DNA from 3 places in the Bacillus sp. SSR7 genome. Region 3 is predicted to be linked to each of the others. Evidence: riboswitches for the same ligand, from Rfam matches in the RefSeq annotation. Region 3 holds a riboswitch; each other region holds the start of a gene.
The links. Region 3 has a riboswitch for S-adenosylmethionine ahead of AC0NJG_RS16175 (cyclase family protein). Riboswitches for the same ligand answer to the same signal wherever they lie in the genome.
Positions count from the first base shown of each region.

Region 1: another riboswitch for S-adenosylmethionine. It lies ahead of AC0NJG_RS25620 (ABC transporter permease); the one in region 3 lies ahead of AC0NJG_RS16175 (cyclase family protein).
Region 2: another riboswitch for S-adenosylmethionine. It lies ahead of AC0NJG_RS22420 (bifunctional O-acetylhomoserine aminocarboxypropyltransferase/cysteine synthase); the one in region 3 lies ahead of AC0NJG_RS16175 (cyclase family protein).

Region 1 is NZ_JBVVXV010000020.1:23,367-29,058, reverse strand. It holds gene AC0NJG_RS25635 (ABC transporter ATP-binding protein) at 1-13, opposite strand, end outside; gene AC0NJG_RS25630 (ABC transporter ATP-binding protein) at 10-1,020, opposite strand; gene AC0NJG_RS25625 (ABC transporter permease) at 977-1,981, opposite strand; gene AC0NJG_RS25620 (ABC transporter permease) at 1,998-2,915, opposite strand; SAM riboswitch class I at 3,052-3,157, opposite strand; gene AC0NJG_RS25615 (DUF3951 domain-containing protein) at 3,325-3,540, shown strand; gene AC0NJG_RS25610 (hypothetical protein) at 3,557-4,060, opposite strand; gene AC0NJG_RS25605 (multidrug effflux MFS transporter) at 4,322-5,581, opposite strand.
Region 2 is NZ_JBVVXV010000015.1:99,086-104,777, forward strand. It holds gene AC0NJG_RS22405 (transcriptional regulator YeiL) at 1-139, opposite strand, end outside; gene AC0NJG_RS22410 (YjjG family noncanonical pyrimidine nucleotidase) at 246-941, shown strand; gene AC0NJG_RS22415 (chloride channel protein) at 982-2,214, opposite strand; SAM riboswitch class I at 2,534-2,638, shown strand; gene AC0NJG_RS22420 (bifunctional O-acetylhomoserine aminocarboxypropyltransferase/cysteine synthase) at 2,731-4,029, shown strand; gene metA (homoserine O-acetyltransferase MetA) at 4,013-4,918, shown strand; gene AC0NJG_RS22430 (homoserine dehydrogenase) at 5,060-5,692, shown strand, end outside.
Region 3 is NZ_JBVVXV010000008.1:126,784-132,475, forward strand. It holds gene AC0NJG_RS16160 (MFS transporter) at 1-11, shown strand, start outside; gene AC0NJG_RS16165 (nucleotidyltransferase domain-containing protein) at 25-807, opposite strand; gene AC0NJG_RS16170 (PRK06851 family protein) at 929-2,038, opposite strand; SAM riboswitch class I at 2,188-2,300, shown strand; gene AC0NJG_RS16175 (cyclase family protein) at 2,387-3,019, shown strand; gene AC0NJG_RS16180 (hypothetical protein) at 3,048-3,428, opposite strand; gene AC0NJG_RS16185 (S-adenosylmethionine decarboxylase related protein) at 3,853-5,118, opposite strand; gene AC0NJG_RS16190 (LSm family protein) at 5,356-5,692, opposite strand, start outside.

The DNA.
Region 1 (5,692 bases), on a different contig from region 3:
AATCTATCGTCATGAGGCATTCACCTTCTCTTTTGATTTCGCTTTATTATGCTCCAGAACATGTTGCCAACAATGTGAACTATGCTCCTTGGAATATGTTGTTCTCTCTGGGAAACGATGAATACATTCTTTTATCGCTACTGGGCAACGATTTACAAAAGGACAACCAAAGCTATTTAACGTCTCAATGGAAGGTGTCGTCCCTTCTATTGCACGTAATACTTTTTCGGAATCATCCATATTAGGAATTGCTTGTAATAAGCTTTTTGTGTATGGATGTTTAGGGGAACCTATCACTTCCTCTATCGTTCCTTTTTCAACAACACGTCCCCCATACATCACAACTACTCGATCCGCTACTTCACGTACAAGTGCTAAATCGTGCGTAATTAGTAAAATACTCGTATTTTGCTTTTCCTTTCTTTCCTTTAATAACTCCATAATTTGCTTTTGAATTGTTACATCTAATGCTGTCGTAGGTTCATCCGCAATAACGAGTTTTGGGTGGCAAACAAATGCGATTGCTAAACAAATACGTTGCCTCATGCCTCCGCTTAATTGATGTGGGTACTGTTCAAAGCGTTTCTCTGCTTCATGTATCCCTAAATCATTTAACAAGTTAATCGCAATTTCTTTTGCTTCTTTTTTCGATTTCTTTTCGTGTTGCAAAATCACCTCTGTAATTTGCCTTCCCACCTTCATCGTCGGATTTAAAGATGAAAGTGGGTCTTGAAAGATAAACGAAATATCTTTCCCTCGAATTTGATTCCATTCTGATTCTTGTAGATTCGTTAATTCCTTTGATTCAAAAGATATATTTCCATCATCAATATGAATTGATTCTTGATTTAAGCCGATAATAGATTGTGCTGTAACACTTTTCCCTGAACCACTTTCTCCTACAAGTGCAACTATTTCACCTTCGCTAATAGAAAAGGAAACATGCTTCACAATTGCTTGTTTACTATTCTCTTTTTCAACGGCTAACGTTACGTTTTCTAAAGATAAGAGCTGTCCCATGTTTTTTCTCCTTTCGATTCCGTTTTACGATTTTTGGATCAATTGCATCTTGTAAACCATCACCAATTGCGTTAAACGCGAACATAATGAGCGCAATCATGATTGCTGGGAAGAATAGCTGCCACCATTCCCCACTCAATAATGTCCCAAGTGCATCATTCGTCATCGTCCCCCAGCTCGCTGCCGGTGATTGCACTCCTAGTCCAATAAAGCTTAAAAATGATTCTGAGAAAATAGCTGCTGGAATTGTAAATGATAAATTTACGATAATAATGCCCGTTAAGTTCGGAATTAAATGCCCGTATATAATTTTTATATGTGATGTACCTAACCGCTCCGCTGCAATAACAAACTCTCTTTGTTTTAAAGATAAGACTTGCGCCCTAACGAGACGTGCCATACCAATCCATCCTGTTAATGCAAGGGCGATGATAATGGTAAAAAGACCTGGTTTCATAACAATTAATAGTAAAATAACAATTAATAAATATGGGATACCGTATAACACTTCGATTCCTCGTATAATCCACTCATCAATTAATGTCCCAAGGCGATTGCGCCCTCTCACATATCCACTAAATCCTCCGATTAGCACACCAAGTCCTATATCAAGAGCAGCTGCCACTAATCCAACTGTTAATGAAATTTTCCCGCCAGCCCAAGTACGTGCCCATATATCTCTTCCCAAATCATCTGTTCCGAACCAATGCTCACTACTAGGTGGTAAGTTTGTTGCCTCTTTTACTTGTTCACTCGCAGTAAATGGCGTTAAACTTTCACCAACAAGTGAGAAAACAATAATGAGTAATAACGTCACTGATCCTAAAACTGCGATTGGATTCGATACAAACTTACGAAACACTTCTTTCTTTCGGCTAATCTTTTGCTGATCTTTATTTATTGTTAATTCTTTTTTCTCTTCATTTGTTAATAACTGGTCATTAATTTCATAAGCTCCCATCTAAACATCCCCCTCCTTACGTAATAGAACGAATACGTGGATCAACAATACGGTGAATAATATCTGTAATAAAAATACATACAATTAAAAGTGCACTATAAAAAATGGTTGTTCCCATAATCACTGGATAATCTCGATTAAAAATACTATCTACAAAATATTTTCCGAGACCAGGAATTGAAAAAATCTTTTCAATAACGAAAGTACCTGTTAAAAGTCCCGCCATTAATGGTCCGACAAATGTAAGTACTGGAACAATCGCATTTCGAAGAGCATGTCTTATAATAATCTTCTTAATCGGTATACCTTTCGCTCTCGCTAACTTAATATAATCACTCTGCAGTACTTCGATCATATTAGAGCGAACAAATCTTGTAATCACTGCGATTGGTCCTAACGCTAATGCAAAGGATGGCAATACCGTATGTTCAAATGTACCCCAAGAGGCTACTGGTAAGAGCTCGAATTGAATAGCGAATACTTGTATAAATAGTGGTGCTAAAATAAAACTCGGAATAGAAATACCGAGGATGGCAAGTAAACTTACACCGTAATCAATTACCTTCCCATGATAGAGAGCAGCAAATGTACCTGCAGCAATTCCGACTAGCAATGAAATAACAAGTGCTTGTAAACCAATAATTGCTGATGGACCAAAACCAGTTGTTATAATTTCTGATACACCTTGCCCGGTTGATTGAACAGATTCACCAAAATCAAAATGAACTACGCCGTCTAAATAAGCAACATATTGATTCCATAACGGTTCATCAAGGTGATACTTCGCTCTCATGTTTTGGATCACTTCTTCAGGAAAGATTTTTGCATCTGATGAAAATGGATCCCCCGGAATAATATGCATAATTAGAAATGTCACCGTCGTAATAACCCATAGCGTGAACACCATAACTGATAATTTTTTAATTACATACACTTTAATAACCCCCTAAACACATATATTTACTCAGTTTTATGAACGTACTTTTTCCATTACTCCCTTTTCTCTTTTTAGAATACAAAAAGCCTTGATCTTAAAAAATAAGATCAAGGCTTAATAAACAAAGGCCCATCACTTATCTTTCAAGACTTGCTTGCTGGAATTAGCACGGTGTTCCTATTACAGAACCCGCTGCTGAGGTGTCATAGGGCCAGTCCCTCTACCTCTCTGGATAAGTAAATTGCTATATTATTATTTGGTTCAAATTGTATATTTCGAATTATAATTCTGAAAAAACGAAAAGTCAATCAAATTGGATATATTTAGAAAAATCAGTTTTTAATACTTTTATTTATCTATATCGCGTTTCGCCTATAATAAAAAAAGATATGAAAGTAGCTATAAGATGGCCCCCTTACTTCTAGCTACTATAGGATTACCCTTAACAATCGTTATACTTGTCATCATCGGCTTCTACAAACTCTTCATCAAAAAGAAAAGTATCACCTCTTTTTATACCCCTTTCGATAATATTACCGGGCAAACTATTTCCGAATTTCACGAAGAACAGAAGATATTAGTATCCGAGGATGAAGACGAAGATGGCAAGAAGAAAAAATAACCTTGCATAGGCAAGGTTATTTTTTCGTTTCTGCTTGAAATCGTTTATAGTATGTCGATGCTGTTGCAAAGTTAATTTCTATATCACGAATCAACGATGAATCTTCTTCTTTAGCTAACTTCTGTAATTTTTTCATTGCTTGTTCCGATTCATTCAAGAAACCAACATATACCTCATGTTCTTGCTCTTTCGACTTTGGAACACGAATTTCTTTTCGCATATGATCAATATCTTCTAACATGCTCGTTGTTACTTTTTGCACATCTTCTTTATATGTAGCAGTCGTTATTTCCTTACCACCCTTTTCTTTTGCCACTTCAAATAACTGTAGTGCCTTATTAATCTCTTTATTCATTTTCAAATCGTATTTTTCATGTACTGCACGGTATTCTTTCATCTCTTCTGTTTGTTCTGTAGATTGCTCTACCTTTTCTTTCGGTTCTTTCGTATCTTTATTTCCATTACACCCTGCTAGAAGAATCATACTTCCCATTACGGCAATACCCAAAACCTTCTTCATCTCTTCTTCTCCTTTTATCTACAGCTACTACTTATTATAATTTCTTTTATCTCCACTTGTTATTATACCGAGAACATCCTACTTTTTACACTTAAGACGACATCGTAACATGTATACCAACATGTTTGTCACAGTATCGTCACTTTATACAAATAACTTTTGCACTGCTTTACTACATCACCTTACAAAACTATATGAGATATTTCAAAGCAATGAAAAAAGAACTGATTCAAATATTCCCTTTGAATCAGTTCTTTTTTGTTAAGCCTCTAAATTTTGTCTTGCTTGCAGTTCAAACTGCTTTTCACTTCTTCTAGCCATAAATAAATAGCATAGTACCGCACCAATTTCACAAAGAGCTATTACAACACCCATCGGTAATGCGGTGTTACTTCCACCAATACCTACTAGCGGTGCAACAAGCGCTCCTGAAATGAACTGTAATAAACCTAATAAAGCTGATGCTGTTCCTGCAGCTTGTTTTTGATTTCTCATCGCTAATGAGAACCCCGTTGTTGAGACAACCCCAACACTTGATACGACAAGGAATAACGAGCATAAAACACCAATTAACCCTATTCCTAGTAAGATTGTCAGTAGTAAAGATAAACCACCAACAGCTGCAATAATGATACCAGAGACAAATAATGTCTTCTCATTCACTTTCCCCGCTAAACGACCCGTAACCTGACTAGCAATAATAATACCGATGCCGTTAATCGCAAAGAATAAACTAAATTGCTGTGGTGATGCTCCGTATATGTTCTGCAACACAAATGGTGAACCCGAAATATATGCAAACATTGCCGCTGTTACTAATCCTTGTGACAATGCATATCCCATAAACAGACGGTCCTTTAACAATTTTCCGTACGTCGCCAAAGTTCCTGACAAACCACCCGTTTCTCTTTCTTCAGGAGGTAATGTTTCACGCAATACGAAAGTAGCTGATATTAACATGAATACGCTAATTGCTCCAAGAACGATGAAAACACCGCGCCACGTTGTAAACTGTAATAATTGCCCCCCAATAATCGGTGCCAAAATAGGTGCTGCTCCGTTTACTAACATAAGCAGTGAGAAGAACTTCGTCATTTCAGAACCTGAATACATGTCACGTACCATTGCACGTGATATAACAATCCCAGCTGATCCTGAAGCTCCTTGTAGGAAGCGTAATAACACTAAAGTCCAAATAGATGGCGCAACAGCACAAAGTAAAGAAGAAGCAACATAAATAATAAGAGCAATAATAAGAGGTTTGCGTCTTCCGTAAATATCACTAATTGAGCCAACAAATAATTGTCCTACTGAAAGCCCAAGCAAACAAGCTGTTAATGTAAGCTGGGCTAGGGATGCACCTGTTTGCAAGTCATCCGTTAACTTCGGTAACGAAGGCAAATACATATCAATAGATAATGGCCCAATCGCCGTAAGTGTCCCTAGTACAAGAATCATCCATAACCTGTTCATCTTTACAGGCTTATATATTTCCTGATTAACTTCATTCACTTTTTTCATTCACCCTTTCCTATACATACTAAATCGTAACAATTATAGTTACAACATAAACATACGTCAAGTATAGCGCATTTTCCTGTTTAATTTTGTAAAAAAAAGCGATAGAATTTC
Region 2 (5,692 bases), on a different contig from region 3:
CCCCTTCATTACATATCTTTTCGCTCTTCTGAAAGGAATGTAGTTCAGCATACGGTAAGATGTCAAAAGAAAAAAGAGTATGGAAGTTGTAAGTTTGTATGTAACGAGAGATTTCTTCGCTATTTTTGCTGACTTTCATGTTTTCACCTCATGTTTAGTATGAGATATCTCCTATTATGTTTACAAGAAAGAATGATACGATTTACGTAAATTTGTTTTTGTAGAAAAGAGAGTGTGAAGGGCTTATGAAAAAATATAAAACATTATTATTCGATGTAGATGATACATTGTTAGATTTTCAAAAGGCGGAAAAAGCGGCATTACGTATGCTTTTTGAAGAGAAAGGGATGTCTCTAACTAGCGAGATTGAAGCGCAATATAAAAAAATTAATAAAAGTCTTTGGACTGCTTTTGAAGAAGGTGAAATCAATCGTGATGAAGTTGTAAATACACGATTTTCAATTTTATTTAAAGAATACGGGGAAGAAGTAGATGGGATATTATTCGAAAATAATTATCGTAGCTACTTAGAAGAAGGAAATCAGCTCATGCAAGGCGCATTTGAATTTATAAGTCAAATTCAAAGTGAGTACGATTTATATATTGTGACAAACGGTATTTCTAAGACGCAAGATAAACGATTACGTAATGCAGGATTACATGCCTTGTTTCAAGATATTTTCGTTTCTGAAGATACAGGTTATCAAAAGCCGATGAAAGAGTATTTTGATTATGTTTTTGAAAGGATTCCTAACTTTGTTCCTGAAGAAGGGCTCATTATTGGGGATTCGTTAAGCGCTGATATGAAAGGTGGATATGTAGCGGGAATTGATACTTGTTGGTTTAATCCAGAAAAGAAATTTAATAATAGCGGGATTGTGCCAACATATGAAGTGCAAAATTTTGAAGAGTTATACGCGTTATTGAAGCAACATGTGTAATGAGAATAGGCAGTGGAACTTTCGTCCCTACTGCCTATTTCTATTCGTTTATAGCTTCGTTATTTTTAGGAAGTGGAAATGCATTACCAATTGCTGCTGCCCCAAGCATCGGTAATAGTAAATTGAGCGGGAAAAACATGAGTAATAGTAATGTTATAGCAATTGGTTTTCTTAGTGCATAGCTTGAAATTGCTGTCGTGACGATGGCGACCGAAGCGATTGGATCTATTGGGGCAATGGACGCTATAGCATATCCGATACTTGACCCAGAAAATATAATTGGGAAAATATGTCCACCGCGCCAGCCTGTATTTAAACAAACAGCAGTAATACATAATTTTAAAACCCCTGAAAGAAGTAGTACCCAGAAGGATAAATGGCTCCATTCAACGACTAAATCTTTTAATTGATGTTCTCCGGAGAATAATGTGTATGGGAGAAAAGTTCCTGCAATCCCTAATAAAATGCCACCGATAATTCCAAGCGATAGTTTGTATTCTTTTAAGGGATGGATTAATTTCTCTAATGTGAACTCTAATTTGAAATAAAAGAATCCAACTATAGCACCAATACTAGCAAGTGGAAGAAATGCAATCCATTCATTAAGAGAAAGAGAACCTTCTCCGAAATTAACGATAAAGGATCCACGATTATCAAATTTACTAAGTAATAAATAAACGGAAAAACCAGCGAAAGTGGTAGCCAAATATACAATTGCTTTTTTTCCTTTAGAGAATTCGTTAATTTGCTCTCCCTCATTTTCACTTGGAGCTAAATAACCGAATAATGGCGCGTTAAAAATTACACTTAAAGTAGCACCAATCCCAACTTCTGTTAGTTCATTCATTCCTTTTAAGGCGAATGTAAAGCGATCCCCGACCCATGTACAAAGCCCACCGATAATGCCAACAAGTGCTGCTTCAGGACCTAAGCTAGCTCCAAATATTAAAACGATAATCGCAGTTAAAGTGGCTTTATGTACGAAACGGTATTCAATTCTACCTGTTTTTTTATATTCACTCATTACTTCCGGCATAAGGCGTGGATATGTACCGAAGTATTTTTGAGTTAAACCAACAAGAATACCACCGATAGTTGTTACACAAATGGTGTAATACGGGGGAGAAGAGAAGATAGTAGGTAAGTATCCCCAAATAAAGTGAATGCCGATATTTATTGTAACTAAAAATAACCAGACTGTTGCGCCGACTATAGAGCCTAATAGAATGCCGTATAGGGCGAGTATATAGTGCATGTCTTTCTGGTTTGTCATGTTATACCTCCGTTATGTAAGTTTTAATGTCAAAAGGATTAAATATGCTACTGTGAAATGAAATGAATATGTATAGTATCTTTTTGAAAGGGTGGCTTATTCAATATATTGAGGTCTCGTGAGAATCTGAAATGTATACAGTTAAACTACTTATTTAATTCTATATATTAATTGAGGGTTTTAAAAGGTCTTTTTCAAATGAATATGGAATATATTTCTTTTGTTATGTACATTAAATTATTTGTAGTTAATTTAGAACATTCAGAAAAACTGATTGACATTAGGAAATTATTGCTATAAAATCAACGGTAATTGCATAGTCTTATCAAGAAAAGGTGGAGGGACAGGCCCGATGAAACCTTGGCAACAGCCGTATAACGGAATTGTGCCAAATCCTGCAGGTAATAACCCTGAGAGATAAGAAAGAGCCTTTAGAGCGTGTTTTCAAACTGCTCCTTTCTTGTTTTCAGGAAAGGGGCAGTTTTTTATTTTGTATAAAAGAAAGGAGAATAAAAGATGGGAGAATCATGGGGAAAAGGAACAATTTGTGTGCAAGGTGGCTATACTCCAAAAAATGGTGAACCGCGTGTTTTACCGCTTTATCAAAGTACAACGTATAAATACGATACTTCAGATGATTTAGCAGCGCTATTTAATTTAGAGGCAGAAGGATATATCTACACGCGTATTGGAAATCCTACTTTAGCTGCATTTGAGCAAAAGTTAGCGGATTTAGAGGGTGGTGTAGGAGCTGTTGCAACGGCTTCTGGGCAGGCTGCTATTATGCTTGCCGTTTTAAATATTTGTAGTAGTGGAGACCACTTGCTTTGTTCTTCCACAGTTTATGGCGGGACGTTTAATTTATTTGGAGTGAGTTTGCGTAAGCTTGGTATTGATGTTACATTCTTTAATCCGAATTTAACTGCTGATGAAATTGTGGCCCTTGCTAATGATAAGACGAAACTTGTTTATGCAGAATCGCTAGGAAATCCGGCGATGAACGTTTTAAATTTCAAAGAGTTTTCAGATGCAGCGAAAGAGTTGGAAGTACCTTTTATCGTGGATAATACATTAGCAACTCCTTATTTATGCCAAGCATTTGAGCACGGAGCAAATATTATCGTCCATTCTACGACGAAATATATTGATGGTCATGCAAGTTCGTTAGGCGGCATTGTTATTGACGGAGGGAACTTCGATTGGACAAATGGGAAATATCCTGAACTTGTTGAACCTGATCCAAGTTACCACGGCGTAAGTTACATTCAAAATTTTGGTGCAGCAGCGTATATTGTGAAAGCACGTGTTCAGCTATTAAGAGATTATGGAAATTGTATGAGCCCATTCAATGCATATATTAGCAATATCGGCTTAGAAACATTGCATTTACGAATGGAGCGTCATAGTGAAAATGCTCTTGCAGTTGCTAAGTGGCTCGCTGATCATGAACGTATTGAATGGGTGAATTATCCGGGATTAAATAGTAATGAAAATTACTCGTTAGCACAAAAGTATTTGAAAAAAGGTGCTAGTGGTGTTTTAACATTCGGCATTAAGGGAGGATTAGAAGCCGCGAAAGAATTTATCGCAAATGTAAAACTAGCAACTCTCGTAACGCATGTAGCGGATGCACGAACTTGCGTTATACATCCTGCTAGCACAACGCATAGACAATTAAGTGCTGAAGATCAGCGTTTAGCTGGCGTTACATCAGATTTAATTCGTTTATCGGTTGGTATAGAAGATGTTTCTGATATTATTGCAGATTTAGAAGCAGCGCTAGTCGGAGGCAAAGAACATGCCGATCATAATTGATAAAGATTTACCAGCTCGCAAAGTGTTACAGGAGGAAAATATTTTTGTAATGACGAAGGAGCGAGCAGAAACACAAGATATCCGGGCATTGAAAATTGCTATATTAAATTTAATGCCTACAAAGCAAGACACAGAAGCGCAATTACTTCGTTTAATTGGCAATACACCGTTGCAATTAGATGTACATTTACTTCATATGGAATCACACCTGTCCCGTAATGTCGCACAGGAACATTTAACGAGTTTCTATAAAACATTCCGTGATATTGAGAATGAGAAATTTGATGGACTCATTATTACAGGAGCACCAGTTGAAACCCTTTCTTTTGAAGAGGTAGATTATTGGGAAGAGCTTAAACGCATTATGGAGTATTCAAAAATGAACGTAACATCTACGCTTCATATTTGCTGGGGGGCACAGGCTGGTTTGTATCATCATTATGGTGTTCAAAAGTATCCTCTTAAGGAAAAAATGTTTGGTGTATTTGAACATGAAGTTCGTGAGCAACATGTGAAATTGTTACAAGGGTTTGATGAGTTATTTTTTGCCCCGCATTCTCGTCATACGGAAGTACGAGAGAGTGACATTAGAGAAGTGAAGGAGTTAACGTTATTAGCCAACTCTGAGGAAGCGGGCGTTCATCTTGTTATTGGACAAGAAGGAAGACAAGTGTTTGCGCTCGGTCATAGTGAATATAGTTGTGATACGTTAAAGCAAGAATACGAACGAGATCGTGACAAAGGGTTAAATATTGATGTGCCGAAAAACTATTTTAAGCATGATAATCCAAATGAGAAGCCGCTTGTAAGGTGGAGAAGCCATGGAAATCTATTATTCTCTAATTGGCTAAATTATTACGTGTATCAAGAAACCCCTTATGTATTATAAAAAAAGATTGTGTCACACGTGGCAACGTTTTCTTTGTAAAGATTAACCTTTATTTTTCCGAATGTTCAAAAAACATTGTTTTTCAGATTTTTTATTCATATAATTTCATCTAAACACAATTTTTGAGGGGTGGACAGTATTATGAAAGAAATTCAAGTTGGCTTATTAGGTCTTGGGACAGTTGGTAGCGGGGTAGTTCGTATCATTACAGATCACCAAGAGCGACTTATACACCAAGTAGGTTGTCCTGTAAAAGTAACGAAAGTACTAGTACAAAATATTGAAAAAGAGAGAGAAGTAGAGGTACCTTCTACTCTATTAACACAAGATGCACATGAAATTTTAGACAATCCAAACATCGACGTTGTCATCGAAGTAATGGGTGGCATTGATGATGCAAAAGCATATATTTTGCAAGCTTTACAAAGCGGGAAGCATGTTGTGACTGCCAATAAAGATTTAATGGCGTTACATGGGGCGGAACTATTAGCGGTAGCAAAAGATAATAAAGCTGATTTATTTTATGAAGCCAGTGTGGCCGGAGGGATTCCGATTTTACGAAGTATCGTAGAAGGACTTTCTTCAGATCTTATTACGAAAGTAATGGGAATTGTAAATGGAACGACAAATTTTATTTTGACGAAAATGTCAGATGAAGGGAGAGCATATAACGACGTGTTAAAAGAAGCCCAGCAACTTGGATTTGCAGAAGCAGATCCAACATCAGATGTAGAAGGTTTAGATGCAGCAAGAAAAATGACGATTTTGGCTACC
Region 3 (5,692 bases):
CTACAAAATAAAAAGAGCACAAACTTAGTTGTGCTCTTTTTCGTAGACCGCAAACAACATATCTCGAAACAATGTATTTAAACTCTCAATATCGATCCCTGATCCCTTTTCAATTCCTTTTACGTATTGCTGATAGTAATGAATTTGTTCTTCTAAAAATTGATTCAACACCTCAATTTTCAATCCAACATCTAATTCAGTACCTGCCTTTTTCTTTATTAACAACTGTTCAATTTCATCTAATACGCTACGCTCTATTGATAATTCTGTAATTAATCGATCGAATTCTACAGGAGGCAAAGTTGTTTTCTCCTCTAGCCACTTACAAGCCAAAATAGGACGCAATACATAAAAGTACTTTTTCAATTTTACATTCTCACCTTGCAAAAATTCACGATAATTTTTTGAAGCCATATGTAAGTAATGGTATATCGTTGCTTTTGGATCAAAATTCTTTTCACTCATTTGCTGAAGCTGTTCTGGAAAATTAGAGTTTTTTGAATAAAAAATGGGTGATCGAATCCATTCGAGTAAAGCTGGGTTTGACCTTGCAAATAGTTGTAACGCTTTTTTAATATCCCATCCGCTTATATCTAAATCATCACTAATCGGATACTCAATTACATCTCGTTTATCATGAATTGATAAATACCATTCTACCGGGTGCATATAAACGAATCTAACATCATAATCACTATCTTTCGAAGGAAATCCCCATGCACGACTCCCTGACTCCACAGCGAATAAAATTTTCACATCATTTTCTTTCTCAATTCGTTCTAACTCCAACTTAATTTTCTCTCTCATTTCATACCCTCTCCATTTTTTGATTATTTCCTTGGAAATTCGACAAATATATTACTAAGTTTACTACATACTAAAATAGCTGTCAGAAAATTTCCGACAGCCTGTCAAAATTCGTTATTTTTTACTTGTTCTTTTCAGTTACACTAACCGCAATTCGTTCAAACTCTTTTTGAATCTCCTCTTTGTATGCATCTACTTTTGAAAAATCCATAGTAGCAATATAAATTCGTTCTAATTTATCACGAACTGATTTCGCTTTCGCTAAAAAAGACATCGCCTCATTCATTTTTGCTTTATATTGAATAGAGACGTCACGAATTTCCTCCGCATACTTCTCATCCGTCCCTGGTGTTACAATAAGGGCATACATATCTATAATTTCATCACCTTCTCGGCTCGGAAAATATTCATGTGGTGCGGTGCTATCGAAAATCGCAAACCCTAATTCTCTTACGATAACCATATCAAGACTATTTGGATCAAATCCACAATGATATACTTCAACTTCAAACCCTTTTTCTTCTGCTTCCTTAGCTAATTTTTTGAGCATTGTTGATTTCCCAGAACCTGGGCGTCCTTTTATAAAATAACGATGTGGTAATCCTTCTGTTAAATTAGGAACAAAATCAACTGCTCCCTTCGGTGTAGCTGCTCCTAAAAAGCGATGTTTCACAAGCGATTGTTTCCCAACTTTATCTGTAAATAATTTCTGAATGAGCTGATCGGTTAGTTCATTCGCTTTATTAAAATCAATATTACTAATATATATTTTCTCCCACTCATCATGTATAACTAATGCCTCGTTAAAACGAGCGTAAGCAGCTTGAAAAGCTTTGCTTGCTTCTGAAACAAATCGTTCAATTTCCACTTTCTGCTTTCTTAATTTATCTGAATCCCAAGCAATTCCTAAATTAATATACTCCTCGACAACTCCTGGCATTTTTGGCTCAATAACATGCGGCGGTGTTCCATCAACAATTCCTACTTTTAACTTCGGGATGATGACACCATCAACCGATTTATTATCAGAAGAACAATGTAAAAATTCAATATCATATCCCTTTTCAGCCCATTCACGACCTATTGCCTTAATTAAAGAAGATTTTCCCGTTCCAGGTCCACCCTTTAAAATAAATAATCTGTTTAGTCCTTTTAAATTCTCTTCATATAAATTATGAAATCCTCTAGCTGTATTTCCACCAGCATAATAATTCAATACATTCCCTGTCACTGCACTCACTCCTTCGCAGCATTCTATTTACATAAGCTACAATATGCGAGCAACTTTATTTGGGTGAATACCTATTTTGTGTTGCACATAAAAAGGAAATGAATTACAATTTTATTATAGTGAAAATTCTGAACTTTAAATTGAATATACCTTTATCAAGAGAGGCAGAGGGACCGGCCCTTTGAAGCCCAGCAACCTCAGTTTATACAAACTGAATAGGTGCTAATTCCTGCAAAATGCATTGCATTTTGAAAGATAAAACGTAACTATTGTGTGCAAAACTCATCTTTCTTGATTATGAAAGGTGAGTTTTTTATATTTCAAAATATATACTTGGAGGTATTTAAAGTGAAAGTAATTGACCTATCCCAAACATTTGAAAACAATATGTCTCAATTTCCTGGAACACCAAAAATCAATTTAGAAGCCATTACAAGTGTTGAAGAGACAGGCTATCAAGTTACAGATTTTCATTCTGTCGTTCATGTTGGTACACATTGTGATGCTCCTGCTCATTTCATTTCAGGCGCAACGACTATTGATCAATTGCCCCTAGATCAATTTGTAGGTGAAGCTGTTCTTATCGACGTAACTCATGTACAAGAACGAAAACTACCTAAAGAAGTATTACACAATGCTGACATAAAAGAAGGTGATATTGTCATTTTCCATTCCAACCTATCTAATAAATGGAATACAGAAGCGTATGAACAAGAAGCCTTTTATCTTTCCGAAGAATTAGCTGAAGAATTAGTCCAATTAAAAGTAAAATCTGTCGGTTTAGATTTCATCTCTCCTGATGAGGTAACGACAGAAACATCACCAATTCATCACATACTACTTGGGAATAATATTTATTTAATCGAAAACTTAACAAACTTAGATGCCATTCACGCGAAACGTTTCTTTTTCTCAGCAGCACCTTTAAAAATTAAAAATAGCGATGGCGCTTTCGCAAGAGCATTCGCTGTAATTTTTTAAACAAACTATACAAAAAAAGCAAAGATCATCATTGACCTTTGCTTCTATTTTTTTTATTTAAACTAAGAAAGAATTGCTCAACACGAGGACGTAACCAAGCTAAATAATCTTTCTCTTTCTTCTTTGTACAAGCTATTTCTTCCCCATCGACCATTTCGACAAGCTCTAGCTCTAACAGTTGCCTCGTAAATGCTAACATATTTATTTCTTCAGCCGGATACTCTTCTTTTAATTTCTCCTCAATTTCCCCCAATAAAAAACCGTCACGCATCATTGCCAATGCATCAATCCAAAGTGGCGGCATTTCATATTTTTCTCCTGTAATTGTATCTTTTACAATATAATTCTTTTGCTCTTTTCGAAATTGAATTGTGTGTAAGCATACAGTCGAATTTAATGTTAATTCCATCATACCACCTCTTTCATAATATCTGCATAGAAAAAAGGATGCGCGTGCACCCCTTCTTTTTCTAACACTACCGAACCGTTACATGAATAACAAATCTCATGTCGATATTTTCCTCCATTATAAACGAAGTGTTTTATAAAAAAAACCCTTCTCGAAACATTTTATAAAATGTTTATATTTACGCAACAAGAACACTTTTCTGAAAAATATTTTCTTCTAGCACATTATGCTGTCGGTAAAGAAAATTCCATTTTCGTTCCTATTCCCACGCTACTTTGAATCGCAATACTTCCTTGATACTCCCCATGATCAATACAAAAACTCTACATATTATCTCATTAAATGATAAGGAAATTACTTTCAGGACAATATGTAACCTTATAACGCGAAAAGGAAGGAGATTTCCCTTCCTTTTCATCACAATTTATATCCACCTTACTCGATCATGCAACAATCCATCCGTAAAGTCATTTCCACCAACTACAAAATCCTTCATATATAAATTCAAATATTCTCCGTACTTACTTTCTGTATTTAATAATAATTCCTCTACATAATAGGCACCTTGTTTAAAGTTATCGAACAGTAAACTACACAAGCCAGCATAAATTCCACATCCTACTTGGAAATATGTCGCATTCGTTTTATATTTATGAAAAACTTGACTGCTATTCATCACGTTATACATATAGGTCTCGCTATTTTCATAAACGAGTAATACACCGACTAGATCCTCGCCCGCAATCTCTTCTTCGGCTGGATTAAATACTTTGCGATTCCAGTTCCATAGATCTTCTACCTTATCTAAATTCTGTCTAATTATATTTGTTGTATACTCGTTAATTCGGTAAAGAAACCCTACTTCCATGTTAAAGTTTTTCCCTAAAATTAAAACTTCCTCATGTGGCATTAAACAACCATAAAACTCTTTCTCTCCCAACTTTACTTTATACTCTGAAGCATATACATCTTCATAAAAGTAAAGAGGACGATGATGACTCATATACATCGGATAACTCCATATCGCTTCATCTAGAAATCGCTCTACTGCCCATGAAGCATACAGTGTATGAGGCTTTATAAGTGCTGTATCATGTAAAAATGACGTATCATGTTCTACTATATAGCATGCTCTTGGCTTTTCATTCGGGCGTTCCTTCATAAGTTCAACAGCCATCCATTGAACGACACCTGGATTCATACCTGATCCTATAATTGCTTTTGTATTTGTAAATTTCTCTTTTTCCTTCTCAAATTTCGTATATCTTTCCGTAAGCTGAAAGCCGATTAAACTATCGTCCTGATCTACTGCCTCATTTTCCAAAGCTGAATTAATATAACAAATTCCAAGTTCATTACAACAGCTTAATACTCTGATCGTATCTGCCCCTGAAACATCAATAACAATGCTCGTACTACTTTCTTTTAAATGCTTTTTAAATGTCACTACATCTTGGAGGTCTATTTCGGATAAAAACAATTGATCTTTCAAATTTGGAAACAACTCGTCATAATACGTCCTATCTTTTTGTTTTATATCAGCCAAATAAAATGTAACATTCTTTATGACTTCATAAATCGGGTCTTTTTCATTTACTATCGCTTGATTTAAAATCGCTAAAACTGCTTTTGCTGCTCCACCAGCACTACCAAGTAATGTAATCGATAACGAATTTGAAAACTGCTCCACCAACAAAACCCCTTTAATATATTAGTTAAGCAGTTCTCCCTCAAAAAAATAAATTGAATACACCAAAAGATAGCTCGTACATATTTTTTATAATTTAGCACAAGGTTTCCTTTTCAACGGTCATACAAACATATTTATATTCAATTCATTTTTTCCCTCATATTCAAATTGTACTAAACAAATAGGCTCGACCTTTTCTTCTGCATATAAAAGAAAAAGCCAGCCCTTTCAACTAGTCTACGGACAATGGACAGATTTTACATGTTGAATATTTACATACATTTTCGCATCACGCGCTTTTAATATTTCAATATGCCCTTCATCAATCTTCGCCATCTTTCCGATCTTATTAGATTCCTCGCCTAAATCGAACACCATGATTTTGCCAGACATTTTAATAAGTTGCTCTTCAAACGTTCGAGCTAACGTAATATTTAACGGATTCACAGGGAGTTCATTTTTATTGAGGGCATAAGGCACTTGATTTTCTTTATACGGAATTAACCATTTCAAATGCTTTAAAGATATATATACTGTTTTATAAACTGGACTATAAAAAACAATATAATCGTTC